3 regions of the Enterobacter oligotrophicus genome follow, and region 3 is predicted to be linked to each of the others. Evidence: predicted binding sites of a transcription regulator. Region 3 holds the regulator's gene; each other region holds the start of a gene.

Evidence for each region. Region 3 encodes LexA, which represses DNA repair genes until DNA is damaged. Its sites were predicted from a motif close to TNCTGTATGTACATACAGNA; they were not measured.
Region 1: the regulator LexA is predicted to act here: its motif matches at 3,753-3,772, upstream of EoCCA6_RS19635 (DNA translocase FtsK 4TM domain-containing protein).
Region 2: the regulator LexA is predicted to act here: its motif matches at 2,536-2,555, upstream of metR (HTH-type transcriptional regulator MetR).

The regions. Positions count from the first base shown of each region.
Region 1 covers NZ_AP019007.1:4,095,728-4,106,125, reverse strand. The annotation lists gene EoCCA6_RS19635 (DNA translocase FtsK 4TM domain-containing protein) at 1-3,675, opposite strand, end outside; gene lrp (leucine-responsive transcriptional regulator Lrp) at 3,811-4,305, opposite strand; gene trxB (thioredoxin-disulfide reductase) at 4,850-5,818, shown strand; gene cydD (heme ABC transporter permease/ATP-binding protein CydD) at 5,933-7,699, shown strand; gene cydC (heme ABC transporter ATP-binding protein/permease CydC) at 7,699-9,420, shown strand; gene aat (leucyl/phenylalanyl-tRNA--protein transferase) at 9,467-10,171, shown strand.
Region 2 covers NZ_AP019007.1:2,247,342-2,257,739, forward strand. The annotation lists gene EoCCA6_RS10825 (dienelactone hydrolase family protein) at 1-163, shown strand, start outside; gene metE (5-methyltetrahydropteroyltriglutamate--homocysteine S-methyltransferase) at 210-2,471, opposite strand; gene metR (HTH-type transcriptional regulator MetR) at 2,587-3,540, shown strand; gene EoCCA6_RS10840 (carboxylate/amino acid/amine transporter) at 3,428-4,327, opposite strand; gene yigL (sugar/pyridoxal phosphate phosphatase YigL) at 4,410-5,210, opposite strand; gene pldB (lysophospholipase L2) at 5,243-6,235, opposite strand; gene rhtB (homoserine/homoserine lactone efflux protein) at 6,347-6,967, shown strand; gene rhtC (threonine export protein RhtC) at 6,964-7,584, opposite strand; gene recQ (ATP-dependent DNA helicase RecQ) at 7,646-9,475, opposite strand; gene pldA (phospholipase A) at 9,566-10,398, opposite strand, start outside.
Region 3 covers NZ_AP019007.1:2,775,750-2,786,147, reverse strand. The annotation lists gene EoCCA6_RS13325 (cupin domain-containing protein) at 1-326, opposite strand, end outside; gene zur (zinc uptake transcriptional repressor Zur) at 443-955, shown strand; gene EoCCA6_RS13315 (CsbD family protein) at 1,016-1,225, opposite strand; gene dinF (MATE family efflux transporter DinF) at 1,345-2,682, opposite strand; gene lexA (transcriptional repressor LexA) at 2,747-3,355, opposite strand; gene EoCCA6_RS13295 (diacylglycerol kinase) at 3,464-3,832, opposite strand; gene plsB (glycerol-3-phosphate 1-O-acyltransferase PlsB) at 3,987-6,407, shown strand; gene ubiA (4-hydroxybenzoate octaprenyltransferase) at 6,498-7,367, opposite strand; gene ubiC (chorismate lyase) at 7,380-7,877, opposite strand; gene malM (maltose operon protein MalM) at 8,058-9,005, opposite strand; gene EoCCA6_RS13270 (maltoporin) at 9,120-10,398, opposite strand, start outside.

The sequences.
Region 1 (10,398 bases), 1.3 Mb from region 3:
AAACGGCGGTGGTGCCAGCACCTCACGGTTACCGTTATGTCCCTGCTCGCTCACAATGCCCTGCGCTTCCATCTGTTCGATGATACGCGCTGCACGGTTGTAGCCGATACGGAACTGACGCTGCACGCCGGAGATGGACGCTTTACGTTTTTCAGTCACGAAGTTAACCGCCTGGTCGAATAACGGGTCCAGCTCTTCGCCGCCGTCGAAGCCACCGCCGCCGCCTTCGCTTTCGCTGTCGGAGGTGATGCCATCAACGTATTGCGGACGACCACGTGCTTTCCAGTCCTGTACGACCGCGTGAACTTCCTGATCGCGAACAAACGCGCCGTGAACACGTACCGGAGAGGTAGAGTTCGGGCCGGAATAGAGCATATCACCCATTCCCAGCAGCGACTCCGCGCCGCCCTGGTCAAGGATAGTACGTGAGTCAATTTTGCTCGATACGGTAAACGCGATACGGGTCGGGATGTTTGCTTTAATCAGACCGGTGATGACATCCACAGACGGACGCTGCGTCGCCAGCACAAGGTGAATACCCGCCGCACGTGCTTTCTGCGCCAGACGAGCAATCAGCTCTTCCACTTTCTTACCGACGGTCATCATCAGGTCGGCGAACTCATCCACCAGCACAACGATGTAAGGCAGTTTTTCCAGCACCGGATGCTGGGCATCCATGCTGTCGCCCGGCTTCCAGTATGGGTCCGGAATTGGACGCCCCATACGCGCCGCCTCAGCGATTTTCTCGTTATACCCGGCAAGGTTACGCACACCCAGCGCCGACATCAGCTTATAGCGACGCTCCATCTCATTGACGCTCCAGCGCAGGGCGTTAGCAGCGTCCTTCATGTCGGTCACAACTTCCGTCAACAGATGCGGAATGCCTTCATATACTGAAAGTTCCAGCATTTTCGGGTCGATCATGATGAAACGCACATCTTCCGGCTGCGCTTTATAGAGCATGCTCAGGATCATGGCGTTCACACCGACGGACTTACCGGAACCGGTCGTACCCGCGACAAGCAGGTGAGGCATTTTCGCGAGATCGGCCACCACCGGATCGCCTGCGATATCTTTACCCAATACCACGGTCAACGGGGATGGGTTATCACGGAACTTGGTATTATCCAGCACTTCACGGAGGTAGACGGTCTGGCGTTTCTTGTTCGGCAGCTCCAGGCCTACATACGGCTTGCCTGGGATCACTTCCACCACACGCACCGCAACGGTCGACAGCGAACGCGCCAGGTCACGTGACAAATTAGAAATACGAGCTGCTTTTACACCCGGTGCCAGATTGAGCTCGAAACGGGTAATCACCGGACCAGGAGAATAGTTCACCACATCCGCTTTGATACGGAAGTCTGCCAGACGGGCTTCCACCAGTCGGGCCATCTGCTCAAGCGCAAACGTATCAACAGGCTCCACTTCTGCCGGCGGAGGCGTTAACAGATCCAGCGACGGCAGCGGCGTGCTTGGACGTTGCAGCGGACGGCTGTCACCGTTACGCATCAGCAGCGGGTGAATCAGGCTTTCCTGCGGCTGTGCCTGAGGCTGCTGGAACTGCGGTGGCTGTTGTGGCTGTGCATATGCCTGCGGAGCCGGTTGTTGTGGCTGAGCATACGGCTGTGGCGCAGGTTGCTGGCGCACCGGTTCGGCTTCAGGCATCACGCTCGGGGTGAACAACGGCTCGCTCGGGCCATCATCCACCAGATCTTTCATTGGCGAGAATTCAAAATCGGACAGTGAGAACGGGTTCGCACCGGCAGGTTGTTCACCGGAATAGCGTTGCTGCTGGGTTGCAGCAAACTGACGCGCTAATTCCGCCTCGGCCGCCTCATCGTCATCCTGGTGGGCTTGATGGTGCTGCACATCATGCTGGTATTCTTCACCATACCGCTGTTGCTGTTGCGCGGCGAACTGGCGCGCCAGTTCATCCTGCTGCAGTTCATCAGTGTCATCTTCGTACTCAGGCTCACGCGCTTTCTCTTCAGCCATACGCTGGGAGGGCAATTTAATGCCATAAGAGGCCAGCTCACGGCGCGTCGGAACGCGAACGCGGTTAGGGCGCGGCAGCTGCGGGCCAATCCCCTCTTTCACCTGTGGGCGTGGCGCGCCACCGGCTGCCAGGCTAAACACCGGCGCAGCAGCCGCAGCTGTTGCAGTGGCTTGCTTCACGCTTTCAGCCACAGGAGCAACCGCAGGTGTTGGGTCGACTGGCGGAACGGAAACGGTCGGAGCCCTGGTGACAGGCTCCTGAAGCGGTTCAGGCACTGGCTGATACCAGGCCGCCAGCTGTTCGCGCTCACGGGCGCGACGCTCTTCAACCTCTTCAAAATAGTACATTGGCGGACGCGACGGTTTCGCCTCTTCCACCACTTCGGGTTCAGGCTGTGGCGCGACATACGGTTGCACAGGTTCAACCGGCTCAGGCGCATGCTCCTGATACGGCTGAGCAACAGGCTCCTCATACTGCGGATATTCCTGCGGCTCCGGCTGATAAGGCTGCTGCCACTGCTCCTGCTGAACGGGCACATAGCTTTCTGGCTCAGGCGCAATCGTCGGCTCCGGCGTATGGACACCTGGTGCAGTCTGCCAGTCAATCTGTGGTTGTTGAATGGCAGATTCGGGTGCAGGAACCTGCGCGGAAGGCATGACGGCTTCCACAGGGGCAGCATAAGCCTGCGTGGCCATAGTGGCCGCTGCGGCAGCCGCCACAGGTTCAGTAACCGAATGGCCATTTAACAACGGATCGTATTCGTCGTAATCGCCAGGCATCGCACGGCTGCCAGAGAAAAGAACATCGTCAGGATCAAGGGCAGCCCCCGAGGTGCGGTACTCAATGTGCTCTTCGTCATCCATGCGTTTGCCGGAGAAAAGTGCCGCATCGGTTTTACGACCTAACGGATTGGCGAATTTTTCAGCGACGCGTTTACGACGCGCCAGCGCACCGCGCAGAATGCGGGCGCGACGAGATTCGCGACGCTCAACAGGCGCGTCATCATCCTCTTCGTACTCATCTTCATACTCGTCTTCATCGACCCATGTATCGTCGCGGCGGGTACGGTTACTGGCAAAGGTGAGAATATTGAGGATAAAGCTGCCGATCTTCTCAGCGATGCTCACCCACGACCAGCCGGTGAACAGCGTCAACCCGGCCGCCCAGATGCAAAGCAACGTAAGGGTGCCGCCGCTGCTGTGGAGCATCGGTTGCAGCGCGGTACTCAGCAGGCTGCCGATCACGCCGCCGGAGGCGAAATACCAGATATCATCAGCATTGATAGCCGCCAGCCCACAGGAGGTGAGGATCAATGCCAGCGCGCCTATCAGGCGCAATGAAACGGCAAAGTAATCGATGTAGTCATCGTTCTGTCGATGACGCCAGGCAAACCAGCATCCGCCAATAATAATGACGGGAATGGTATAGGCCATCACACCGAAAATGAAAAAGAGGGTATCCGCAAGCCAGGCACCAGGAATGCCGCCTAAATTATGGATAGGCTCATGCCATGCGGTTTGTGACCAACTGGGATCTGAGGGATTGAAACTGAGTAAGGCGACCATCAGCCAGACGGCAAAAAGGGCAATAACGATCAGCAACGCCTCAAGGAGGCGACGTCCGCTGCTTAGTTTCGATAATGTGACTTCTTTGTCTTCGGTATATTCCTGGCTCAAGAAAGGCTCTCCAGGTATCAGGCATGTCCTGCCTGTTTGCTAAAACGGACAACAGCGCCGGGGTTCCCCGGCACTGTTGCTGTATGGATTAACAGGAGTGTAATCAAACTACGCTGATTTTGCACCTGTTCCGTGTTAGCGCGTCTTAATAACCAGACGATTGCTCTGTTTGACCTCTTCCATCACCACATAAGTACGGGTGTCGTTCACGCCTGGCAGACGCAGCAGGGTTTCACCCAGCAGCTTACGGTAGGCGGACATGTCTGGCACACGGGTTTTCAACAGGTAGTCGAAATCACCGGAAACCAGATGACACTCTTGAATTTCTTCAAGTTTCTGTACAGCAGCGTTAAATTGCTCAAACACATCCGGCGCACCACGATTCAGAGTAATCTCAACAAATACCAGAAGTGAGGCATCCAGATAATGCGGGTTCAGCAGAGCCGTATAGCCCTGAATAAAACCCTGTCTTTCCAGTCGGCGCACACGCTCAAGGCACGGCGTCGGGGAAAGTCCCACACGTTTTGAAAGCTCGACGTTGGAAATACGCCCATCCTTTTGCAATTCATTAAGAATGTTACGATCGATACGGTCGAGATCTTTGCCAGGGCGCTTCTTGCTATCTACCATTATTATTGTCTCTCTGTATTCCTTCCCTACTCCTGCCTGGACCCTGTGCACATCACTGTTCAGAGCCTGTACCCGTTATTCATCACATCGCCTGGTTATGTGTTAGACGCGATGCGGATTCGGGTTCTGTTGGTAAGAAGACCGTTGCCCGAAGGCAGTCACCGACATCACGTATGGCGTCTGTCCACGCCATGCGTAGATTTCACTGACCCGGTAAAAATGGCATTTACGTGCATGCCTATGCGGCACACGGTTAACGCGGTTTTTTTTCTTCCTTGAATGTTTTCGCAAAAGCGCAGGGGATTGTCAAAGCAAAACATCGATTTTTAGTACAACATGCCGGATATTCATTACGGTCGCGTATTAATCATCATTTTATTGCCTTATAAACGACCGGTTTTCAGTAGAAATCGTTATGTTATAGCGCTCCATTCATCGTCGGCGTCTATTGCACATATTGATATCAAAATTGCTGTGCTCTTTTTTTACGGCAACAAATTCCCTACAATCCAGCCAAATGTCTGCCAACAACAATGGGGATCTCATGGGCACGGCCAAACACAGTAAGCTGCTAATCCTTGGTTCTGGACCTGCGGGATATACCGCGGCGGTCTATGCTGCACGCGCTAACCTGCAACCGGTATTAATCACCGGTATGGAAAAAGGCGGTCAGCTGACCACCACCACTGAAGTGGAAAACTGGCCAGGCGACCCGAACGACCTGACCGGGCCGCTGCTGATGGAACGTATGCACGAGCATGCAACCAAATTCGAAACTGAAATTCTGTTCGACCACATTAACAAGGTCGATCTGCAGAACCGTCCGTTCCGTCTGACAGGCGACAACGGTGAATACACTTGTGACGCATTGATCATTGCCACTGGCGCATCAGCCCGTTACCTCGGCCTGCCGTCAGAAGAGGCATTCAAAGGCCGCGGCGTGTCTGCCTGTGCAACCTGCGACGGTTTCTTCTACCGCAATCAGAAAGTCGCGGTCATCGGCGGCGGCAATACCGCAGTGGAAGAAGCGCTCTACCTGGCGAACATCGCCTCTGAAGTGCACCTGATCCACCGCCGTGACACCTTCCGTGCCGAGAAGATCCTGATCAAACGTCTGATGGATAAAGTGGCGAGCGGCAACATCGTGCTGCACACCAACCGTACACTGGAAGAAGTGACTGGCGATCAGATGGGCGTGGCGGGTCTGCGTATTCGCGATACGCAGAACACCGACAACGTGGAAACGCTGGAAGTGGCGGGCCTGTTTGTGGCGATCGGCCACAGCCCGAACACGGCAATCTTCGACGGTCAACTGGAGCTGGAAAACGGCTACATCAAAGTGCAGTCCGGTATCCACGGCAATGCGACCCAGACCAGCATTCCTGGCGTGTTCGCCGCAGGCGACGTGATGGACCATATTTATCGTCAGGCAATCACCTCCGCAGGCACTGGCTGTATGGCCGCTCTGGATGCTGAACGCTACCTGGATGGGCTGGCTGAACAAGCCAAATAATCTTTACAAGTCAGTAACAAACGTAAATAAAGGCGGCCACAGGTCGCCTTTATTTTTGGTCACGTGTAACATGCAGTTGTCTAATTTCTTATAACGTCACCTGCAAAATACGCAATGGAAAAAACCCGTCAACAAGAGTTAACACGCTGGCTAAAACAGCAAAGCGTTCTATCCCGCCGCTGGCTTACCTTTTCCCGACTTCTGGGATTTGTCAGTGGTCTGTTGATTGTTGCCCAGGCATGGCTGCTGGCCCGCATTCTTAATCATATGATTATGGAGAACATCCCGCGCGAAGCGCTGCTGCTGCCGTTTATCATTTTGGTCCTGGTCTTTGTGCTGCGCGCCTGGGTCGTATGGCTGCGTGAGCGTGTTGGTTTTCATGCCGGACAACATATTCGCTATGAAATTCGCCGCCAGGTGCTTGACCGTCTTCAGGAGGCGGGGCCAGCGTGGATTCAGGGTAAGCCTGCCGGAAGCTGGGCTACGCTGATCCTTGAGCAGATCGACGATATGCATGACTACTACGCCCGCTATCTGCCACAGATGGCGCTGGCTGTATTCGTTCCGCTGCTGATTGTGATCGCTATTTTCCCTGTCAACTGGGCCGCTGCGCTGATTTTGCTGGGCACCGCCCCGCTGATCCCACTGTTTATGGCGATGGTTGGGATGGGTGCCGCAGATGCCAACCGCCGTAACTTCCTTGCTCTGGGGCGTTTAAGCGGTCATTTCCTTGACCGTCTGCGCGGCATGGAAACCCTGCGTATATTTGGCCGTGGTGAAGCGGAAACCGAAAACATCCGCCTGGCCTCACAGGATTTCCGCCAGCGCACCATGGAAGTGTTACGTCTGGCGTTTTTGTCATCTGGCGTTCTTGAATTCTTTACCTCACTGTCGATTGCCCTGGTGGCGGTCTATTTTGGCTTCTCTTACCTCGGAGCGCTGGATTTCGGCCACTACGGTACGGCAGTCACCCTTTCTGCTGGTTTCCTTGCGCTGATCCTGGCACCGGAATTTTTCCAGCCGCTTCGCGATCTCGGCACGTTTTATCATGCCAAAGCGCAGGCCGTTGGCGCAGCCGACAGCCTGAAAACGTTCCTTGAAACGCCGCTGGCGCACCCGGCACGTGGTGAAGTGACCCTGAACGCCCAGGAGCCTGTGACCATTGAAGCGCGGGATTTCTCTATTCTCTCGCCAGAGGGAAAAGTGCTGGCAGGCCCTATGAACTTTACCCTGCCAGCCGGACAACGTGTGGTTCTGGTGGGCACCAGCGGCTCCGGGAAAAGCTCGCTGCTCAATACCCTTTCTGGCTTTATGGCCTACACCGGTTCCCTTCGCATTAACAAAACGGAACTCAGTGAGCTTGATCCTGAGGCCTGGCGTAAACAGCTAAGCTGGGTGGGGCAAAACCCACAGCTTCCTGCTGCCACGCTGCGTGAAAATGTGCTGCTGGCGCGCCCTGATGCGCGAGAAGATGAGTTGCAATCGGTGCTCGATCGCGCCTGGGTCAGCGAGTTTCTACCGCTGCTGCCGCAGGGTGTGGATACCGTGGTTGGCGATCAATCCGCCGGACTGTCCGTTGGGCAGGCGCAGCGCGTGGCTGTTGCCCGTGCGCTGTTGAATCCCTGCCAGCTTATGCTGCTGGATGAACCCGCCGCGAGCCTGGATGCGCACAGTGAGAAACGTGTAATGGATGCGCTTAACGCGGCTTCGCGCAGGCAAACCACCCTGATGGTCACGCACCAGCTGGAAGGCATTGCCGACTGGGATCAAATTTGGGTGATGGAAAATGGTCGTATTGTTGAGCAAGGCGATTACGCCTCTCTCGTTGCTGCGCAGGGGCCGTTTGCCACCCTGCTGGCGAATCGTCAGGAGGACATTTGATGCGCGCCTTACTCCCGTATCTTGCCCTGTATAAACGCCACAAATGGATGCTGACGCTGGGCATCGTTCTGGCAATTGTTACCCTGCTTGCCAGCATCGGCCTGCTTACGCTCTCCGGCTGGTTCTTGTCGGCTTCTGCCGTCGCGGGCTTCGCCGGATTATACAGCTTTAACTATATGCTTCCGGCTGCGGGCGTACGTGGCACCGCCATTACCCGTACTGCCGGACGTTATTTCGAGCGTCTGGTCAGCCACGACGCGACGTTCCGCGTGCTGCAGCACCTGCGTATCTATACCTTCAGCAAACTGTTGCCCCTCTCCCCTGCCGGGCTGGCGCGTTTTCGCCAGGGCGAATTGCTCAACCGTGTGGTAGCGGATGTCGATACACTCGATCACCTCTACCTGCGTGTGATTTCTCCGATCGTGGGTGCGTTTGTGGTGATCGTGGTGGTCACGCTGGGACTTTGCGTTCTGGACGTACCGCTCGCATTGACGCTGGGCGGCATCATGCTGCTGACGCTGATTATCCTGCCGCCGCTGTTTTACCGTGCCGGTAAGTCAACAGGCGAAAACCTGACCCGTATGCGCGGGGAGTATCGACAGCAGTTGACCTCCTGGCTGCAGGGACAGGCAGAACTTACCATTTTTGGTGCCAGCACGCGCTACCGTTCGCAAATGGAAAGCACCGAGTTGAACTGGCACGAAGCTCAGCGCCGCCAGTCAGAACTAACAGCCTTCTCCCAGGCGCTGATGATGTTAATCGGCGGCGTGGCGGTCACCGTCATGCTGTGGATGGCCTCCGGCGGTGTGGGCGGCAACGTACAGCCCGGCGCGCTGATTGCGCTCTTCGTCTTCTGTGCGCTGGCGGCCTTTGAAGCCTTAGCCCCGGTCACGGGGGCGTTCCAGCATCTGGGACAGGTTATCGCTTCTGCAATGCGTATTACGGAGATTGCTGAGCAGGAGCCGGAAGTGAAGTTCACTGCTGCGCAGACAACCACGCCTGAACAGGTCGCACTGACGCTCAGTGACGTCACATTCGCCTATGACAAGCAGGCGCAGAATGCACTGGAAGGCATTAACCTCGTCGTTGAAGCGGGCCAGCGCATTGCGATCCTTGGCCGTACCGGCTGCGGTAAATCGACGCTTCTGCAGCTCTTAACGCGCGCATGGGACCCGCAGCACGGCATAATTCGGTTTAACGATACGCCACTGGCTAACTTCAGCGAGCAGACCTTGCGTAAGACCGTGAGTGTAGTTCCACAGCGTGTACATCTGTTCAGCGCCACACTTCGCGATAACCTGCTGCTGGCCGCGCCGGATGCTCCGGACGACACGCTTTGCGCGATACTGGAACAGGTCGGGTTGCATAAGTTACTCGAAGACGACGGGCTTAACGGCTGGCTGGGCGAAGGTGGCCGCCAGCTTTCCGGTGGCGAGCTGCGTCGTCTGGCGATTGCGCGTGCGTTGCTACACGATGCGCCGCTGATGTTGCTGGATGAACCCACAGAAGGGCTGGATGCTACTACCGAGAGTCAAATTCTTGATTTACTGGCGAATGTGATGCTTGGTAAAACCGTGTTGATGGTCACGCACCGCCTGCGCGGGCTGGCGAGTTTCGATCAAATAATTGTGATGGACAACGGACACATTATTGAGCAAGGTAGTCACGCAGAACTGTTGGCGAAACAGGGTCGTTATTACCAGTTTAAACAGCGTCTGTAGACTATATTTGAACCGATCCTCACTCGCGTATTGGAGTTCTGCTGTCATGCGCCTGGTCCAGCTTTCTCGTCATAATATTGCGTTTCCTTCCCCGGAAGGCGCGCTACGTGAGCCCAACGGGTTGCTGGCACTTGGCGGCGATCTCAGCCCGGCACGGCTGCTGATGGCCTACCAGCGCGGGATATTCCCGTGGTTTTCACCCGGCGACCCGATTTTATGGTGGTCGCCCGATCCGCGTGCCGTGCTGTGGCCAGCGCAGTTCCACCTCAGCCGTAGCATGAAGCGTTTTCATGCTAAATCGCCTTATCATGTCACCCTTAATCACGCGTTCGGGCAGGTCATCGAAGGCTGCGCCGAGGATCGCCATGAAGGTACATGGATCACCCGTGACATCATTACCGCTTATCAGCAGTTACACGAACTTGGCTATGCGCATTCCATTGAAGTCTGGGATAAAGACGAGCTGGTGGGCGGCATGTACGGCGTAGCACAGGGGACGTTGTTCTGCGGGGAGTCAATGTTCTCCCGCGCCGTTAATGCATCGAAAACCGCGCTGCTGGTTTTCTGCAAGGAATTTGCCGAACGTGGCGGACAGTTGATGGATTGTCAGGTACTCAATGAGCATACCGCCTCACTGGGAGCCGTTGAAATCTCCCGCCGTCACTATATTGAGCATCTGGATACCTGCCGCCAGGAGAAGCTCCCGCGCGACTTCTGGATACCAAAAACGCTCTTTATGCCCAATGCCTAAATGTTTTCCGCACATTTTTTATGAGGGTGTTATAATTACGCCGCAGAGTAGCTTCTGCCTGTTGCCCCGCCGCCGTTTGGGACCCTCGCTTCAGATAACGTCCTGACGTTTATCCTGTTGTCTCCCCTTTACGAATGCGCTTCCCGTTCGGTTGTACCGTGACGCTTGGGCAATGCGCTGAAACTGTTTTGCTGCGTTTTAAACGCGCAATTCTTTACTTAATTGAT
Region 2 (10,398 bases), 530 kb from region 3:
GGCGCTGCGCGCGGCAAACGCGAAGGCGGAGATCGTGGTGTACCCGGATGCCGGACACGCGTTTAATGCCGACTATCGTCCGAGCTACCACGCAGAATCTGCCAAAGATGGCTGGCAGCGGATGCTGGCGTGGTTCAGCCAGTACGGTGGCAAGAAAGCGTAAAAATAAAAGCCCGGTGGCGGCTACGCCTTACCGGGCCTGCATTTCATCAAGCCTGACGCAGATTCTGCGCCGCCTTCACCATATTCGCCAGCGCCGCGCGCGTCTCCGGCCAGCCACGGGTTTTCAGGCCACAGTCCGGGTTCACCCACAGGCGTTCCGCCGGAATGCGCTGGGCGGCTTTTTTCAGCAGCGCCTCAATCCATTCGACGCTCGGGACATTCGGGGAGTGAATGTCATACACGCCCGGCCCGATTTCGTTCGGGTAGTCGAACTCTTCGAACGACTCCAGTAGCTCCATGTCCGAACGTGAGGTTTCGATGGTGATCACATCCGCATCCAGCGCGGCAATGGAATCCATGATGTCGTTAAATTCGCAGTAGCACATGTGGGTGTGGATCTGCGTGTCGTCCTTTGCGACCGCCGCGTTGATACGGAACGCTTCCACGCCCCACTTCAGGTACGCATCCCAGTCGCTGCGGCGCAGCGGAAGCCCTTCGCGCAGTGCCGGTTCGTCAATCTGGATGATGCCAATGCCTGCTGCTTCCAGATCCGCCACTTCATCACGCAGCGCCAGCGCAATCTGTTTGGCGATGGTTTCACGGGTCACGTCTTCACGCGGGAACGACCAGCAGAGAATCGTCACCGGGCCGGTCAGCATGCCTTTTACCGGCTTGTCGGTCAGAGACTGGGCATACTTCGCCCACTCCACGGTGATCGCTTCCGGGCGGCTGACGTCGCCAATCACTACCGGCGGTTTTACGCAGCGGGAGCCGTAGCTCTGCACCCAACCGTTCTGGGTAAAGACGAAGCCGTCCAGATGTTCGCCAAAGTATTCCACCATGTCGTTACGCTCGGCTTCACCGTGCACCAGCACGTCCAGACCTAAGCGCTCCTGCTCGATAATCGCCTGCTTGATATGTTCGGCAATGCCGGTGCGGTAGTTGGCTGCATCCAGATTGCCTTTTTTGAAGTCCAGACGCAGGCCGCGGATCTCGGTCGTTTGCGGGAAGGAGCCGATGGTGGTGGTCGGCCACGCTGGCAGGTTGAAGCGGGCGCGCTGGGCTTCAGCGCGTACCTCATAGGGGCTTTGACGCTGGCTGTCCTGGGCGGTGATGGCCGCCAGACGTTTTTCGACCGCAGGATTGTGTACGCGAGCCGAGTGACGACGCGCCTGGATCGGTGCGCTCCATCCGGTAATCGCCGCCGTGTCGCCGCTGTTCAGCGCGTCGCGCAGCAGCGCCAGCTCTTCACATTTTTGCAGAGCGAAGGCGAACCAGCTTTTCACTTCCGCATCCAGACGGGTTTCAACGCTCAGATCGATCGGGCTGTGCAGCAAGGAGCAGGACGAGGCCACCCAGAGTTCACGTTTGCCGACGATGTCTTTAATCTGCGCGTATTTCTCTGTCAGATCGGCGCGCCAGACGTTACGGCCGTTGACCAGCCCCGCTGAGAGCAGCCACTCCTCCGGCAGTCGCTTATGCAGTTCAGCGACATTGTCTTTGCCGTGAACCAGATCAACGTGCAGCCCCTGAACCGGCAGCGTGGTGATGGTGCTGAGGTTCGGTGTTACGCCTTCGAAATAGGTGGTCAGCAGCAGCTTCACCTGACCGGTGAGCGCGTCATACGCCGGTTTGAAGGCATCAAGCCACGCCTGCGGCAGCTCCAGTACCAGCGCAGGCTCATCGATTTGCACCCACTGAATGCCACGTTTGCCCAGCTCGATCAGCACCTGTTTGTAGACCGGCAGAATATCGTTCAGCAGGCTGAGACGGTCAAACTGCTCGCCTTTCACTTTACCCAGCCACAGATAGGTTACTGGCCCGAGCAGCACGGGTTTCACCTGGTGGCCCAGCGCCAGCGCTTCGTCCACTTCATCCAGCAGCTGGGTCCAGGTCAGTTTGAACTCCTGACCTTTCACGAACTCCGGCACCATATAGTGATAGTTGGTGTTAAACCACTTGGTCATTTCCGCTGCTGCCGCTGGCTCACCCGTTGGCGCACGGCCACGGCCAATGCGGAACAGGGTATCGATATCCACCGATCCATCTTTGTTCTGATGACGAGCCGGCACGTTGCCAAGCAGCAGGCTGGTGGTCAGAACATGGTCGTACCAGGCGAAATCGCCCACTGGCAGCAGGTCAATGCCCGCCTGTTTTTGCTGATCCCAGTGACGGGCGCGCAGCTCGCGTCCCACCGCCAGCAGTTCTTCACGGGTGGCGTTACCCGCCCAGTAGCTTTCTTGCGCTTTTTTCAGCTCACGACGCAAGCCAACGCGAGGGAAACCGAGGGTGTGATTGCGAATTGTCATGGTATGCCCCTTGAGAAATTTGTTATTTAGACGTCCAGATGTTTACACATCTATAATTGGCAGGTACTGTATATTCCTCAAGCGCAAAATGTTCATGGCGAAGTGAAGGACTTTCATGATCGAGATAAAACACCTGAAAACGCTCCAGGCGTTGCGGAACTGCGGTTCGCTCGCAGCGGCTGCGGCCACGCTGCACCAGACCCAGTCTGCCCTTTCTCACCAGTTCAGCGATCTGGAACAACGCCTCGGCTTTCGTCTTTTTGTCCGTAAAAGTCAGCCTCTGCGGTTTACGCCTCAGGGTGAGATCCTGCTGCAGCTGGCGAACCAGGTGTTGCCGCAGATTGCCAGCGCCCTGCAGTCCTGCAACGAGCCGCAGCAAACTAAACTGCGTATCGCTATTGAGTGCCACAGCTGTATCCAGTGGTTAACTCCCGCGCTTGAAAACTTCCGCCAGAGATGGCCGCAGGTGGAAATGGACTTTAAATCCGGCGTGACGTTCGACCCACAGCCGTCGCTCCAGCAGGGCGAGCTGGATCTGGTGATGACGTCTGACATTCTGCCGCGCAGCGGTCTGCACTACTCGCCGATGTTTGATTTTGAAGTGCGCCTGGTGCTGGCTCCGGATCATCCGCTGGCCGCTAAAACGCGCATTACGCCGGAAGATCTGGCGACAGAAACGCTGCTGATTTACCCGGTACAACGCAGTCGCCTGGATATCTGGCGTCATTTCCTGCAGCCCGCAGGCATCAGCCCACAGCTGAAAAGCGTGGATAACACCCTGCTGTTGATTCAGATGGTTGCCGCCAGAATGGGCATCGCGGCGCTGCCGCACTGGGTGGTGGAGAGTTTTGAACGCCAGGGCCTGGTGGTCACCAAAACCCTGGGAGAAGGACTGTGGAGCCGGCTGTACGCCGCCGTGCGCGATGGCGAGCAGCGTCAGCCGATCACAGAAGCGTTTATTCGCTCAGCGCGGAACCACGCCTGCGATCACCTTCCGTTTGTGCGGAGCGCGGAGCGACCCAACGGCGATGCACCCACAGCGAAGCCAGGATCACCGCTCCCCCAATAAGGAAGCTCGGCCAGTGCGGCTGTTCCTGCCAGATGGCGAGGTTCACCAGTAGCCCGGCAGGCACATGTACGTTATTCATGATCCCCAGCGTACCGGCGTCTACCTGGGTAGCGCCGTAGTTCCACATGAAGTACCCCAGCCCGGAAGCCACCACGCCCAGCCAGACCAGAATGCCCCACTGCACGGAAGTGGTCGGCAGTTTTTGCGGGTTGCCAAGCATAAACCACGCCACCACCGCGACGATCGCCGCGCCCATGTAGAACCAGGCAAACGCGTTATGCTGCGGCATCGGGCGGGTCTCCATCAGACGTTTGTAGCCCACCATCCCGATAGCGAAGCTAATATTGGCGAGCTGGACGAACATCAGCCCGGTCCAGAAGTGATCGCTCACTTTGTCGTAGCGAATAATCGCCGCACCAATCACCGCCAGCGCAGCGCTCAGCAGATACCCCCAGCGCAAACGACGCTTGCTGAGCACATCGTAAATCAGCGTGATATAGAGCGGCGTGAGCACGGTAAAGAGCAGGAATTCCGAGACGGAGAGGTAGACGTAAGCCCGGAAGCTGAACAGATACATGATGCCGAGCTGCATCGCACCCACCAGCATGTACAGCAGAATCGTTTGCAGCGATTGTCCGCGGGTACGCAGGAACGGCAGGAATACCAGCGCCGCCAGCCCTACGCGCATCAGCACCGAGAAGTAGCTGTCGACCGAACCGGCAAGGTATTCGCCAATCAGGCTAAAGGAGAAGGCCCACAGGATAGTGGTGATAATGAGTAGCGCCACAATGCTTGTCTCTCAGGAAGAAGGACAGGCATTGTAGCGAACTCTTTAGTTGACAACTGAACAATAAACAAGCAAATGAAGATTATTCAAGGAACAGTTTGCGCAGATATTTAGGTACCGCGTTGTCAGCATTAGTGCCGATCACTTCCAGCTCCGGGTGCAAATCTTTCAGACGCTGATGCGCATTCGCCATGATGCAGCCTTTGCCCGCCATGGAGAGCATCTCGGCGTCGTTCATGCCGTCGCCAAAGGCGATGCAGTCTTTCAGCTCGAAGCCCAGACGCTTCGCCACCGCTTCCAGCGCGTGGCCTTTGGAAACGCCGCCCGCCATCACTTCCAGACAGGTCAGCGTGGAGAAACTCACGTTAACACGGTCGCCCCAGCGAGCGTTGATCGCTTGTTCCAGCGGCAGAAGTTCTTCGTGGCTTTCGCAGGTAAAGAACACTTTACTGATCCCTTCCGGCTCCAGCAGGCCCGGTTCGTACAGGGAATAGTTAAATACGGCTTCTTTGAAGAAACGCATTTCGTCCGGACGGTGGCGGTTCATAAACCAGTCGTCGTCGCGGTAAACGTTGGTGACGATATCCGGATTGTTATGCACCACACCGAACAGGTCGGCGGCGATGTCGCGATCCAGGTTGTGGGTAAAGATCAGGTTGCCATCCGTGTCGTGTACACGCGCACCGTTGGAGGTGATCATGTACGATTTGATCTCCAGATTATCGCGGATCTGCCCCACGTCCACGTGGTGGCGGCCGGTGGCAAACACAAAGTTTACGCCACGGGCTGTCAGAAGTTTTAAGGTTTCTTTCGCGTAAGGCGACAGGGTGTGGTCGGGGGAAAGCAGCGTGCCATCTAAGTCAGATGCAACAACCTGGTACATAGGGATTTCAACCTCTGGTGGTAAAACAATAATCAGTTATGCCTGTCGAAAAATTCAACAATGGCGTTGAGCGCGACTGAGCGCATAGCGTCCTTTTCGAAAAGGATCTCATGGTACGCGCCGTTTATGACCAGCGGTTTACCCCCTTCACAAGGGTGTCCGGCAGCGGCGCGGAGTTCACAAAAGCGGTCATGCATGCGGTTATCGACCACACGTTCATCTTCTGCCTGAATCAGGAGCGTCGGCGTGTCGTCATCACCAACACCTGCCAGCACATGCTCGCCAGCAAGAATGCCCTCCCGCACCCAGTGCCAGGTGGGGCCGCCGACGCGCAGGCGCGGTTCATCAGCATAAAAACGCAGATTACGGCGGTAACGCTGCCGACTGTGGGTTAACACGTTGATAGCAAACGGCAGCGCGCGCCAGCGTCCTGTGCCAATGGCATACCCTTCCCGAATGCGCTGATGGCCCTCAGCCCAGTCGAGAATATGACGCACCATCCAGTCAGGTAAGCGGATCACGATGCCGAACATCGGCGCGGTAAGCGCAATGGCATCACACTGGTGCTCGTGGCGCTGCAAAAACAGCGTCGAAATCGCGCCGCCCATGGAGTGCGCAAGAATGTACCGCTTACGCCACGGGCCCGGCTCAACTTCCTGCTGCCAGAAAGCAGCCAGATCGTCGACATAATCGCTAAAATTATCCACGTGGCCACGATGGGTGTCCGACAGCAAGCGACCAGAAAGCCCCTGACCGCGATGGTCGATAATCAACACATCGAAGCCCAGATGGAACAGGTCATAGGCCAGTTCGGCATATTTCACGTAGCTTTCGATACGCCCAGGGCAGACCACGATCACCCGATCGTTTTTCTCATCACGGAAACGAACAAAGCGTACCGGAATATCACCTACGCCCGTAAACGCATCTTCCTCACGCTGCCGCCAGAAGTCGGTCAGCGGCCCCATAGAGAAAGCAGCAAATGCGTTTTCTCGTGTTTCCCAGTCCTTTTTCTGCTGAAACATTGGGTTTCCACCCCCCGTAATCCAGGGAATATAGTTTTTTTCGTAACCGGTCACAAAATGACGTAACAATAGCGTATTGTGGCATAAAAACAGACGATTCGGGAGTTTCAAATGACCTTCGAGTGGTGGTTCGCTTACCTGCTGACATCCATCATCCTTAGCCTTTCACCAGGCTCTGGCGCAATCAACACCATGACCACGTCCATTAACCACGGCTATCGCGGCGCGGTAGCGTCCATCGCCGGTTTACAGACCGGGCTGGGCATTCACATCGTGCTGGTGGGGATTGGTCTGGGTACGTTATTCTCCCGCTCGGTGCTGGCCTTTGAAGTGCTGAAATGGGCTGGTGCGGCATACCTGATTTGGCTCGGCATTCAGCAGTGGCGCGCAGCAGGCTCGATTGATCTTAACACGCTCGCCCATGCACAAACGCGCGGTCGCCTGTTTAAACGCGCGGTGTTTGTGAACCTGACCAACCCGAAAAGCATTGTGTTCCTCGCCGCGCTGTTCCCGCAGTTTATCGTTCCGCATCAGCCGCAGGTGATGCAGTACGTGGTGCTGGGCGCAACCACCATCATTGTCGATATCATCGTGATGATTGGCTACGCGACGCTGGCGCAGCGGATTGCGGCGTGGATTAAAGGGCCTAAGCAGATGAAGGCCCTGAATAAAGTCTTTGGTTCGCTGTTTATGCTGGTTGGCGCGCTGCTTGCGTCAGCGCGTCATGCTTAGCGAGAGATGATGAGATGAATACCAAAGCCGGCAAACAGCGCGCCGGCAAAGCCGTCGATCCACTTCGCGATGCGCTGGTAGCCACGGCGCATCGCCGGTAAGGCGAACAGGCTGGCGACGATGGTAAACCAGGCGAACGTCTCAACGACGATCAGCAGGAAGATGCCCCAACGCGCGCCCGCGCCCACGCTGTCACCCACAAACAGCGAGAACACAGAGCCAAAATAGATAATTGCCTTCGGGTTTGCCAGGTTTGTCAGCAGCCCTTTAACGAAGCTACGGCCGCCCGTTGCCAGCTCAACCTTTGGCTCTTCCGGCTTTTTCTCTTCTTTTTTCAATGCCCCGCGCAGCATCTGGTAGCCCATCCAGCACAGGTACAGCCCGCCGCCGACCATAATGATGTTATGCAGCCACGCCATCTTTGCCAGAATCAGGTTCAGACCGAGCAGCGCGACTGCCGCCCACACCATGACGCCCATGGTGATGCCGAGCACACCCATCATCGCCTCTTTGCGGGAGCGGCTGACAGCCGTTTGTGATACGAAGAAAAAGTCAGGGCCAGGGCTCATCAGCGCAACGATGTGCACTAACGCCACGGTGAGAAATAGCATTAACATAATTAGCTCGCGGGGAAATAATTCAGTGAGTCACCATCCTGGCACTTTTTTGCCCGGCTGACTACTCCTCGTCATCACCATCGGCGTAAGAGCGGATGAGCGCCATAAACTCTTTCCCGAAGCGCTCCAGCTTGCGTGTGCCGACGCCGTTGACGCTGAGCATTTCGCTGGCGCTGAGCGGCATCTGCTCGGCCATTTCAATCAGCGTTGCGTCGTTGAACACCACGTATGGTGGGATGTTCTCTTCGTCGGCTATGGCTTTACGCAGCTTGCGCAGTTTGGCGAACAGTTTGCGGTCGTAGTTGCCGCCGTAAGATTTTTGCATCACGCGCGGCTTCAGGGCGATGACGCGCGGTACGGCGAGCTTGAGTTCAACTTCACCGCGCAGAACAGGCCGAGCGGCTTCGGTAAGCTGCAACGCAGAGTGCTGGGCAATATTTTGCGTGGCAAAGCCGAGGTGGATCAGCTGGCGGATGATACTCACCCAGTGCTCATGGCTTTGGTCTTTGCCAATCCCATAGACGGGCAGCTTGTCGTGGCCCATGTCGCGGATACGCTGATTATTGGCACCGCGCAGCACTTCTACAACGTAGCCCATCCCGAAGCGCTGGTTCACGCGCCCGATGGTCGAGAGCGCTTTACGCGCGTCCATCAGGCCATCGTACTGCTTCGGCGGGTCGAGACAGATATCGCAGTTACCGCACGGCTCCTGACGCCCCTCACCAAAGTAGTTGAGCAACACCAGACGGCGGCAGGTTTGTGCTTCGGCAAACGCGCCCATCGCGTTGAGCTTGTGGCGCTCGATATCCTGCAACTGCCCCTGCGGTTTTTCCTCAAGACAGCGGCGCAGCCACGCCATATCAGCCGGATCGTAAAACAGCATCGCTTCCGCAGGCAGGCCATCACGCCCGGCGCGGCCGGTTTCCTGATAGTAGGATTCGATGTTGCGCGGGATGTCGAAATGCACCACAAAGCGCACGTTGGGCTTATTGATGCCCATTCCAAACGCCACTGTCGCGACCACGATTTGCAGGTCGTCGCGCTGGAATTTCTCCTGCACGTCGGCACGGATGTGGTTCTCTAACCCGGCATGGTAGGCGGCGGCGCTGAAGCCACGGTTTTGCAGACGCGCGGCGGTGTCTTCCACCTTCGCACGGCTGTTGCAGTAGATAATGCCGGACTTGCCGCGCTGCTCCTGCACATAGCGCAAGAGCTGATCCAGCGGCTTGAATTTCTCCATCAACATATAGCGGATGTTTGGGCGGTCGAAGCTGCTGACCTGAATCAGCGGGTCTTTCAGCCCCAGCAGACGAACGATATCCAGTCGCGTGGTATCATCCGCCGTGGCGGTAAGCGCCATAAAGGGCAGTTCGGGGAAACGCTGACGAAGCTGACCAAGAGCGGCATATTCCGGGCGGAAATCGTGTCCCCACTGGGAAATACAGTGCGCTTCATCTACCGCCAGCAGCACCGGATTCCAGTGCGCCAGGTGATCGAGGAAGTTATCCAGCATCAGGCGTTCTGGCGCGATATACAGCAGGCGGATCTGCCCGGTGCGGCACCCGGCCATCACCTCTTGCTGCTGCTCGCGGGTCTGCGTCGAGTTCAGGCAGGCCGCCGCCACGCCGTTAGCGAGCAGCTGGTCAACCTGGTCTTTCATCAGGGAAATGAGGGGAGACACCACGACCGTCAGGCCGTTAAGCACCAGCGCGGGCACCTGATAACAGAGTGATTTCCCGCCGCCGGTTGGCATCACCACCAGACAATCGCGGCCTTCCAGCACGGTTTCAATGATGGTTTCCTGGCCAGGGCGGAACTGCTGGTAGCCAAAGGTTTCCTGCAAAACCTGTTTAGCCAGCGATTCCTGATTCAATACTTCCGCCTGCGCCACATTAACCCCATATGCCAGAAATGAAACAGGCGCTATTTTCAGCGCCTGAGAGAGAAACTTCAACGTTTAACGCAAAAACATTCGAGCGGCTTAGAAAATATCGTTCAACATCACGCCAACACCGACACGGGTCTGGTTGAAGTTGTAGTCGATCAGCGACTCGCCGTAACCGCTGTAAACCTGCGTGTAGATACGCACATGTTTGGTCATCGGGTAGCTCAAGCCCACTTCCGCGCCGCCGTAGCCGGTGTTCCAGTTGTACTGGCCTTTCGCGCTCAGCACCGCATCACCCAGTTGATAGCCCACTTTGAGCTGGTAGTAGCCCATGTATTTGGTGATATCCGGGTTGTCATCGGTGCTGCCCAACACATACCACGGCTTCACTTCCACCATGAAATTGCCGTTCTGCGCCATCAGGCGCGTGTAGGCGCGGTTCCAGCTACGCGAGGTTGGGTCAGAACGGCCGTTGGAATCGTGATTAAAACCGACTTCAACGTCGCGTAGCGTCCAGCCAGCAAATTCATAATCCGTTGCGAAACCGAGGAACAATTGCGGCTCATAGTTGGTTTCACGGAACGGTGAAGACTCTCCGCTGTTGGAAAGCTGCCACCAGGACTTCTGGGTATAAGACGCGCCAAGCACAGAGTTCGGCCCCAGAATGCCGCGCCAGAATGGGAACGCGAGACTGAGCTGGAACTTCACCTCATCTTTACGCGCATTATCAGACCAGTTATAGGAGCTAATCGCCTCTTTATTGAGATCGCTGGTCTGGGTGTAAATCACGTAGTTTGTGTCATACGGATAGAGCGTGAACGGATTGTCATGCTCCTGAAGCAGGTTAGCAATGACGCTACCGCGAACGGCGGGCGCATCATGCACCTCTTTAACCGTGGCTTCCTGCGCATATGCTGTGAGGGGCAGCG
Region 3 (10,398 bases):
GTGTTATTGATAAAGGTGTGGCACACACCCGTCCCGGCGGGGAAACCCACGCTGTCGCCGGGTTCCAGCTTCCATAAATAGCCGTTAATCCAGGCCTCGGGATACCCTTCCAGCACGTAGACAAACTCCTCTTCGTCACTTTCTGCATGAGGATAAGAGGTGCGTCGCCCCGGCGGAAGGCGTTCATGATGAATGCCAATGCGACCCAGGCCCAGCTTGCGGGCCAGCGGAGCACCAATGGAAAAAAGCTCATCACTGTCGGGATAGGTTGAATCATCCGCGCCTTCCACATCGCGCCAGTGCCGAATACAGTCAGGTCTTTTCATGGTCTTATTTCCCGAATTGCAATGCGACAGGTATAGCACAGCCTGGCGGATCTCGGTGTTTTTAGCAGAACATGATAAAGTAAGGGTTTGCCGCCCTATTACATCCGAGGTGCTAAATGGATAAGTCCACAAACGAGCTGTTAGCGCAAGCTGAAAAGCTGTGTGCGCAACGCAATGTGCGCCTGACCCCGCAGCGCCTTGAAGTGTTGCGTCTGATGAGCCTTCAGCAAGGGGCGATTAGCGCCTACGATTTGCTCGACCTTCTGCGCGAAAGCGAACCGCAGGCCAAGCCGCCGACCGTTTACCGCGCGCTGGACTTCCTGCTGGAGCAGGGTTTTGTGCATAAGGTGGAATCCACCAACAGCTATGTGCTGTGCCATCTGTTCGATCAGCCAACCCATACTTCGGCCATGTTCATCTGCGATCGCTGTGGCGTGGTGAAGGAAGAAGGTGCGGAGGGCGTTGAAGATATTATGCACTCACTGGCCGCCAGAATGGGCTTTGCCCTGCGTCATAACGTGATTGAAGCGCACGGGTTGTGCTCTGCATGCGTGGAAGTGGAATCCTGCAGTCATCAGGACGCATGTCAGCACGATCACTCTATTATCGTGAAGAAAAAACCGCGCTAACAGCAAAAGAAAAGGCGGCTTATGGCCGCCCTCAGGGAGTCGTTGCGGGTAGTTCGCCGGTTACCAGCGGTAGTCGTTACGGGTTTCCCAGTCTTTGACTTCGTTTTCCGCCTGATCTTTTTCGTAACCGTAGCGTTCCTGAATTTTCCCGACAAGCTGATCGCGCTTACCTTCGATAACGGTCATGTCGTCATCCGTCAGCTTACCCCACTGTTCTTTCGCTTTACCTTTGAATTGCTTCCAGTTGCCGCCGATTTCGTCTTTATTCATAATCGTGTCCTCGTGTTAAGCGTCTATGAGTATCGTCCGCTACGTTCTTTTCTGCTGGACGTGATTATTATTGTAGTTAAGGATTCGGCTGTTGTTTTTATATTCGGAATCTTTAACCGTTACGATATATCGTGGCGGGAGGGAAGCCAGGTGTTATTTTGCCAGTGGCGGTGCCAGATAACTGCCAGCGAAAGTCCCCGCAGTGAGAGAAAGACCGCGAGCGCCAGCCATAAACCATGGTTGCCCAGATACGGAACCGTGAGCAGCGTCAGCCCAAAACCTGCCGCGGCAACCGCCATGCTGTTGCGCATCTCTGTTCCCCGCGTCGCACCAATGAACATGCCATCCAGCAAATAACACCAGACACCGACAACCGGTAAGATCACCTGCCAGATGATGTAGTGGCCCGCCAGTTCTCGCAGCGTCGGTAACGTGGTGAGTAAGGCAACAATATGCCCGCCAAAGCAGGCATACAGCAGGGCAAATGCCAGTGCGACCATGCCCGCCTGACGGCAGGCCGCGCGCCAGACTTCGCGAAGTTGGCCGCTTTCACGAGCGCCATAGGCCTGCCCGGAGTGCGCCTCAACGGCATAGGCAAAACCATCCAGCGCGTAAGCGGTAAAGGTTAACAATGTCATCAGCACGGCATTCACCGCGACAATTTCTGGCCCAAGACGTGCTCCAAAAACGGTCAACGCACCAAAACAGAGTTGTAGCAGGAGCGAGCGAAGCATGATGTCGCGGTTGAGCGCCAGCAGCTTGCGAATGTTGCCACGCCACGCGGTTTTCAGCATGGCGAGGGAGATACCACGCATGGCCAGCACGCGCCAGACCATCCACAGCCCGATGAGCAAGGTGCCGTATTCGGCTATCGCCGTCGCCAGCGCGGCTCCCCGCACGTTCATATGCAGACCCATCACCAGCCACAGGTCGAGTACGATGTTCAGAAGGTTTCCCACCACCAGCAGGATGACCGGCGCGCGGGCATACTGAACCCCCAGCAACCAGCCGAGCAAAACCAGGTTCGCCAGTGAAGCGGGCGCGCTAAGCCAGCGAATTTCCAGGAAGCGCCGCGCCTGTTCAAGCACCGCCTCGCTGCCACCCACAATATGGAGCGCCAGATCAATCAGCGGGGTTCGCAACAAAACGATCAATGCGCCAGCGCCGAGCGCCAGAATGAGCGGCTGAACCAGTGCACGCGCCAGCCGTAACGGATCTTTCGCACCATACGCCTGTGCCGTCAGGCCCGTGGTACTCATACGCAAAAAGAGCAGGAGCATGAAGAGGAAGCTGGTCGCCGTCGCGCCAATCGCCACGCCGCCGAGGTATACCGGGGAGTCCAGATGCCCAATCACCGCCGTATCCACCAGCCCCAGCAGAGGAACGGTGATATTGGAAAAAATCATCGGCAGCGCAAGACGCCACAATGCTTTATCTGAAGCCGTCAGCAGTGACATGAAAAAATACCGGGACAGAAAAATGAATCAGGCTGCGGAGGTGCCGCAGCCTGTCAGGAAGAGATTACAGCCACTCACCGTTGCGGATAACGCCAACAGCAAGACCTTCAATGGAGAAACTCTGCTCGCGGAGATCCACCACAATCGGGGAAAACTCGTTGTTTTCCGGCAGCAACTGCACGGTATTACCCTGTTTTTTCAGGCGCTTAACCGTGACTTCGTCATCAATACGCGCAACCACAACCTGGCCGTTGCGCACATCCTGGGTTTTGTGAACCGCCAGCAGATCGCCATCAAGAATACCGATATCTTTCATCGACATCCCACTGACGCGCAGCAGGAAATCGGCGCTCGGCTTGAACATACCAGGATCAACCTGATAGTGGCCTTCGATATGCTGCTGTGCCAGCAAAGGTTCACCCGCAGCAACACGGCCCACCAGTGGGATGCCCGTCTCTTCTTCCACCAGCAGACGAATGCCGCGCGACGCGCCAGAGACAATCTCAATCACGCCTTTACGCGCCAGCGCTTTAAGGTGTTCTTCGGCAGCGTTTGGAGAACGGAAGCCCAGACGCTGCGCGATTTCCGCACGCGTGGGTGGCATACCCGTCTGGCCGATATGATCCCGAATGAGATCAAACACCTCTTGCTGCCTGGTCGTTAACGCTTTCATTCCGCCCCCTGGGTGTATATACAGTTATGCTGTGAGTATATACAGTCAAAGGCGATTTTGGAACCAAAAACTGCACAAAAAACCAGGGACTTAATTATTTCTCGAGGCTCATCGGAAATGTGACCAAAGCAGCGTGACCCAAGTAATAGCCGCCGTGATAATCGCCAGCAGCACAGCAGCAGATCCCATGTCTTTCGCGCGGCCAGAAAGCTCATGGAAATCAGAACCAATACGGTCAACAACAGCCTCAATAGCGCTATTGAGAATTTCCACTATCATCACCAGAAGCACAGAGCCAATGAGAAGAACGCGGGTTATAGCATCAACATCAAGGAAACAGGCGATAACAACCGCGACGATAGCGGCGACCCCTTCCTGGCGAAAAGCGGCTTCATTGACCCACGCGGCACGGAAACCTTTCCATGAATAGCCGGCAGCTTTGATGATTCGGGTTAACCCGGTGGTATTATTGGCCATTAAAAGAACCTTTTATTGGAAATAGCGTCAGTAACTATAGCGACAGCACGTTTTGCTGCCGCCTGAAGTATGACGGGTAACAACAGAAATTTTGCGCGCTTTCTGTTATCCTTGCGCCGCAATTGCATTATTAACCAGAGGCTTTACATCGTTTATGTCCGGCTGGCCACGAATTTACTACAAATTACTTAATTTACCATTAAGCGTCCTGGTAAAAAGTAAGTCTATCCCAGCAGAACCCGCGCTGGAATTAGGGCTCGATACATCACGCCCTATTATGTACGTTTTGCCTTATAACTCGAAGGCTGACTTGCTGACGCTTCGCGCCCAGTGTCTGGCGCATGATTTACCTGATCCGCTTGAACCGCTGGAAGTTGACGGTACTCTGCTGCCACGCTACGTGTTTATTCACGGCGGGCCGCGCGTGTTTACCTATTACACGCCGAAAGAAGAGTCCATCAAGCTGTTCCACGACTACCTCGATCTGCACCGCAGCAATCCCGATCTGGATGTGCAGATGGTGCCGGTCTCCGTGATGTTCGGTCGCCGTCCGGGTCGCGAAAAAGGCGAAGAGAATCCACCGCTGCGCATGCTTAACGGCATCCAGAAGTTTTTCGCTGTCTCCTGGCTGGGGCGCGACAGCTTCGTGCGTTTCTCCCCTTCCGTCTCGCTGCGCCGCATGGCGGACGAGCACGGCACCGACAAGATCATCGCGCAGAAACTGGCGCGCGTGGCGCGTATGCACTTTGCCCGCCAGCGTCTGGCTGCTGTAGGCCCACGCCTCCCGGCACGTCAGGATCTGTTCAATAAGCTGCTGGCCTCCAAAGCGATTGCCCGCGCGGTAGAAGACGAAGCGCGCAGCAAGAAAATTTCGCACGAGAAAGCACAGCAGAATGCCATCGCGCTGATGGAAGAGATCGCCGCGAACTTCTCCTACGAGATGATTCGTCTCTCCGATCGTATCCTGGGCTTTACGTGGAACCGCCTCTATCAGGGCATTAACGTCCACAACGCCGAGCGCGTGCGTCAGCTGGCGCACGACGGCCACGAGATTGTCTATGTACCTTGCCACCGCAGTCACATGGACTATCTGCTGCTCTCCTACGTGTTGTATCACCAGGGGCTGGTGCCGCCGCACATCGCTGCCGGTATCAACCTGAATTTCTGGCCGGCAGGCCCGATCTTCCGTCGGCTGGGTGCATTCTTTATTCGTCGTACCTTTAAGGGCAACAAGCTCTACTCCACCGTTTTCCGTGAATATCTCGGCGAGCTGTTTAGCCGCGGTTATTCCGTTGAATATTTCGTGGAGGGCGGCCGCTCCCGTACCGGTCGTCTGCTCGATCCGAAGACCGGCACGCTGTCGATGACCATCCAGGCGATGCTGCGCGGTGGAACCCGTCCGATCACGCTGGTGCCCATTTACATCGGCTATGAGCACGTGATGGAAGTAGGTACCTACGCCAAAGAGCTGCGCGGTGCGACCAAAGAAAAAGAGAGCCTGCCGCAAATGCTGCGCGGCCTGAGCAAGCTGCGCAACCTCGGCGAGGGCTACGTGAACTTTGGCGAGCCAATGCCGCTGATGACGTACCTGAACAATCATGTCCCGGAGTGGCGCGAGTCTATCGATCCTATCGAAGCAGTACGCCCGGCCTGGCTGACGCCAACGGTTAATGGCATTGCTGCTGAGCTGATGGTGCGTATTAACAACGCAGGTGCGGCAAACGCCATGAACCTGTGCTGTACCGCGCTGCTGGCCTCACGCCAGCGTTCACTGACGCGTGAGCAACTGACCGAGCAGCTTGATTGCTACCTGGACATCATGCGTAACGTGCCGTATTCCATCGACTCTACCGTGCCGTCTGCGACTGCCAGCGAGCTTATCGATCACGCGCTGCAGATGAACAAGTTTGAGGTCGAGAAAGATACGATTGGTGACATCATCATTCTGCCGCGCGAGCAGGCGGTGCTGATGACCTACTATCGCAACAACATTACGCATATGTTGATGCTGCCATCTTTAATGGCGGCCATCATTACCCAGCATCGTCGTATTTCGCGTCAGGAGCTGCTGCGCCACATTGAGGCCATCTATCCGATGCTGAAAGCGGAGTTGTTCCTGCGCTGGAGTAAAGATGAGCTGGCGGTAGAGCTTAATAAAATGATGGAAGAGATGCGCCGTCAGGGGCTTATCACCATCAACAACGATGAGCTGAACATCAATCCATCGCGCTCTCGTACCCTGCAACTGCTGGCGGCCGGTGCGCGCGAAACGCTGCAGCGTTATGCGATCACCTTCTGGTTGCTGAGCGCGAACCCGTCCATCAACCGCGGAACGCTGGAAAAAGAGAGCCGGACGCTGGCACAGCGCCTGTCCGTTCTGCACGGCATTAACGCACCGGAATTCTTCGATAAAGCGGTATTCAGTTCTCTGGTGCTGACGCTGCGTGATGAAGGGTTTATCAGTGATACGGGCGATGCCGAGCCGGAAGAGACGCTGAAGGTTTACCAGATGCTGGCAGACCTGATTACGTCGGATGTGCGTTTAACGATCGAGAGTGCGACGCAGGGCGAGTGACGTTAAAAGCCGGGTGGCGCTAACGCTAACCCGGCCTACATGTTCTGCTAAATCGTAGGCCGGGTAAGGCGAAGCTGCCACCCGGCTTTTTTATGAGAAGTAACTCATCGCCAGCCCCAGAAACAGCACCAGCCCGACGTAGTTATTATTCAGAAACGCTTTAAAGCACGCTTCACGTTCGCGCTTCGCGATCAGCTTTTGCTGGTACGCAAACAGCAGCCCCGCCACCAGCACCGACCAGTAAAACGCCCAGTTCAGCCCGTTCAGACGACCAATCACCACCATCAGCACCAGCACCGCCACCTGCAGGATACCGATGATCAGTTTGTCATGACGGCCAAACAGAATGGCGGTCGATTTGATGCCAATTTTCAGGTCATCGTCACGATCGACCATCGCATACTGTGTATCGTAAGCGACAGCCCAGAGAATATTCGCCAGGAACATTAGCCAGCAACTGAGCGGTACAGATTCGCTAACGGCAGCAAACGCCATCGGAATCGACCAGCCGAACGCCGCACCCAGCACCACCTGCGGAAGATGGGTATAGCGCTTCATAAACGGGTAGACCCAGGCGAGCGCCAGCGCAGCAACGGAGAGCAGGATGGTCATGGTGTTGAGCGTTAACACCAGCAGGAACGAAAGCAGCACCAGCACCACAAACAGCGTCCGGGCCTCTTTCTCAGTGACCTGCCCACTCGGCAGAGGACGGCTGGCGGTACGTTTGACGTGCCCGTCAAATTTCCGATCCGCATAGTCGTTCACCACGCAGCCCGCTGCACGCATCAGCCAGACGCCCGCCACAAATACCGCCAGTATCCACAGCGGCGGCAGGCCAGGCGTTGCAACCCACAGCGCCCATAAGGTCGGCCACAGCAGCAGCAATGCGCCAATGGGTTTATCAGTACGCATTAAGCGGTGATAGGCCAGCAGCTTATTCTGCGTCAGACTCCACTCCATTTTCTCTTCCTCTTAGTACAACGGCGACGCCGGTAAAAAAAGCTCCGTCAGTATTAACGGCTTGCCACTCAGGCGAAGACGGGAACGACGCCCCCACAGATCGGCATCGCGACCAATTTCAATAAAATCTCGGGTGAGTTCAGACGAGGTGAACAGATACCGCCCCAGCGGTGTTTTCCCGAGGCGTTGCAGCGCCAGCTCCGGCCCGGAAAGGGTGGACTCAGGTACAACCGTCCGCCCGGCAAGCCACGGCTCACCGTCGGCACACAGTAAAATTTCACGCAGCCAGTAGCGATCTTCTTGCGGCAACAGCGGCAGTTCATGGGTAACGTCATCAGCAGAGACAAACCCTTCCTGAATCATCGTCACCGTGACGGTTTTGCCCTGTTGCTCAAAACGTTTCGTCATGGAATCTTCCAGCAGCAACCAGTCCAGTTGCTCCGGGTCAAGCGCAGGTATTTGGTCGAAATAGCGCAGCGCACGCAGTTGCGTTAGCGCAGGGTGTGACATGCCAGATTCTCCGATACATAACGTAATGGCATTGTATCGCAGAAAAGCAGATTGAGGGCGGCCAAACGTTATTTAGCGATCACTATCGCAACAATGGCGCAACAGCACAGTCAGAACCAAAAAAAGTGCGCCCACTCAGGCGCACTAAACGACTAACAAATCAGCACTGTGGGGAGACGATCACCCCTTGCCTTTTACACTGCTGATAAAGGTGGAACGGGCAGTGGTTGAACCTAAACGCTCGGCTTCATCAAGCAGTTTCAGTGCTTTATCGACATCACCACTCTTAACGGCCTGCTTAATCGCGTTGTTGAAATAGGTTTCGGTATCGTTCAGTACCGGCTCGGATGGCTTCGCCGGTGCTGGGGCTGGTGTTGCGGCGGCAGCGGTTGCAGCTGGGGCGGCATAGACTGGGGAAGCGGTGTTGCCTACCGTGACAGGGCCGGTACTGGAGGAGCCAAACAATGGGCCAACCAGCACACTGGAACCGCTGTTCGTTTTCACCTTCAGCTTTAACGTTCCGTCGGTGACGTGACGAGCGATCGGGTCTGGAATATCCGGAACGGCATTACCGGTGCCTTTTGCATAGGCTTTGGCCGGATCGAGCAGCGTGGTGGTCTTCTGGAGATCTTGCTCAGTGGTAAAGACCAGCACGTAGAGTTTTTGTTGGCCCAGCGCAGGCGTCAGGCGCATCACGCCTTCCAGACGATCGGCGCTCATCACGCCAGGCTCCTGATACGTAAAGTATTCACTTGGGAAAAAGGCAGATGGCGTCATGTTCTGATCGAGAATCAGCACGTTTGGCGCAAAGACGCTGGTCTGCTTGTTGACCTCACTGGTCAAGGTAATGGCCAGCTCACCGATATTGGCGGGTACGCTATACGCAGCAACCGGACCGGTAATCCCCGGAACATTCAGTGACTGACCGCCCGTTGAGAGCTGGGTGGTCTGGGTTTTAGACTGATCGACAGGGGTCCAGACAAGCTGTTGCAATGCCGCTGTCGGAATGGCTGGGGCAGATGTTGTGTTTTGTGGAACGAAATTCACATTGGCGAGCGTCACTGCAGGCGCACATGCCAGCAACCCTGCGGATAAGCAAAGAGCAAGGAGAGTTTTGTTCATTTTCATTGTTATCACCTCATAAAGCACAGGTTCAGCGGTAGCCAGGCAATAGCGCGCCGTCCCGAAGGATTGAGGGGCTTTCGCCCCTCAGTTTGGTCATTACGTCAGATTAAGACCGGATTACCACCAGATTTCCATCTGAGCACCGAAGGACCACTCATCGTTGTCGCCACGGCCGAAGGAGCTACCATTGAAGCCATCTTTAAACGCTTTACCGTAGTTAGCGTTGTTAGATGGGTTACCGCTGTAGTCATAACCCCACTTCTCATCCCACTTCGCGTAGGTTGCGAAGACACGAATCGCCGGACGAGACCAGATGCTATCGCCCGCCTGCCATTGTTGTGCCAGGGTGATTTTATACTGGTTGTTGGTTTCGTCAGCGCTTTGCGATTTAACGTTGTCGTAGCCCACTTCCAGCAAGGTGCTCATGATCGGTGTCCATTTGAACATCGGACGCACGCCCACGGTCCACCACTTGGTACCGTTGTTGTTATCCCAGTCGATGTCCTGGTACATACCGACGTACATCAGGTCCCAGCGATCGCCCAGAGAAATTGCACCGTGATCAAGGATACGCAGCAGGCTACCGTTGTTGTTGATGTCGTAGGCATAGCCACTATTACCATCGATACCTACACCAGAACCTTGAGACAGACCTTTACCCTGAGATGTCATTGAATCGGTAGCGTACTGAACAACAAACTTGTTGTAGCCTTTCAGCATGCTCTGGGTGTGTTCAGCAGTGAACATCCAGCCATCTTTGGACGCACCGTCAACCAGGCGATAATCATCACGCGGGTTAGCACGACCGTAGTCAACACCCAGCTCCAGGGTGCCGCCTGGGTTGATTTCCATCTGCGCTAAACGCACGTCAAACACGTCGTTTGCGGTACGGGTGGTGTAATCATAAATGCTGTTGCTGGCGAAGGAGGAAGAACCGCCCGCTTCGGAAGAACGGGTTGCTGCCAGAGAGAGTTTACCGAAGCCCAGATCGATATTTTCCAGACCCGCACCAGGACCAGAGATATCCCAGTAGTAGAAGTCGATCATATGAACGTCGTGACGCTGATAGAAGCGCTTACCGGCCCAGATGGTGGAGCCAGGCAGCCACTCAATCAGGTTTTTACCCTGCACGTTGGCTTCACGGAACGCCGGGTCAGTCGCTTCCCAGTCGTTCTGTTGCGCCACGGAGTACGCTACGTTGGTGTCAAAGTAGAAGCTCTTGTCACCTTCTTTCCACACTTCCTGGCCCAGCTTCAGCTCAGCATAGGTTTCACATTCGTTACCAAGACGGTATTTACTTTGAGCACCGGTCGCCTGGAAACATTGTTGTTCACCGCCACTACCCGTCCAGCCGATACCGGAACGAGCATAACCATGGAAATCCACAGCCAGTGCC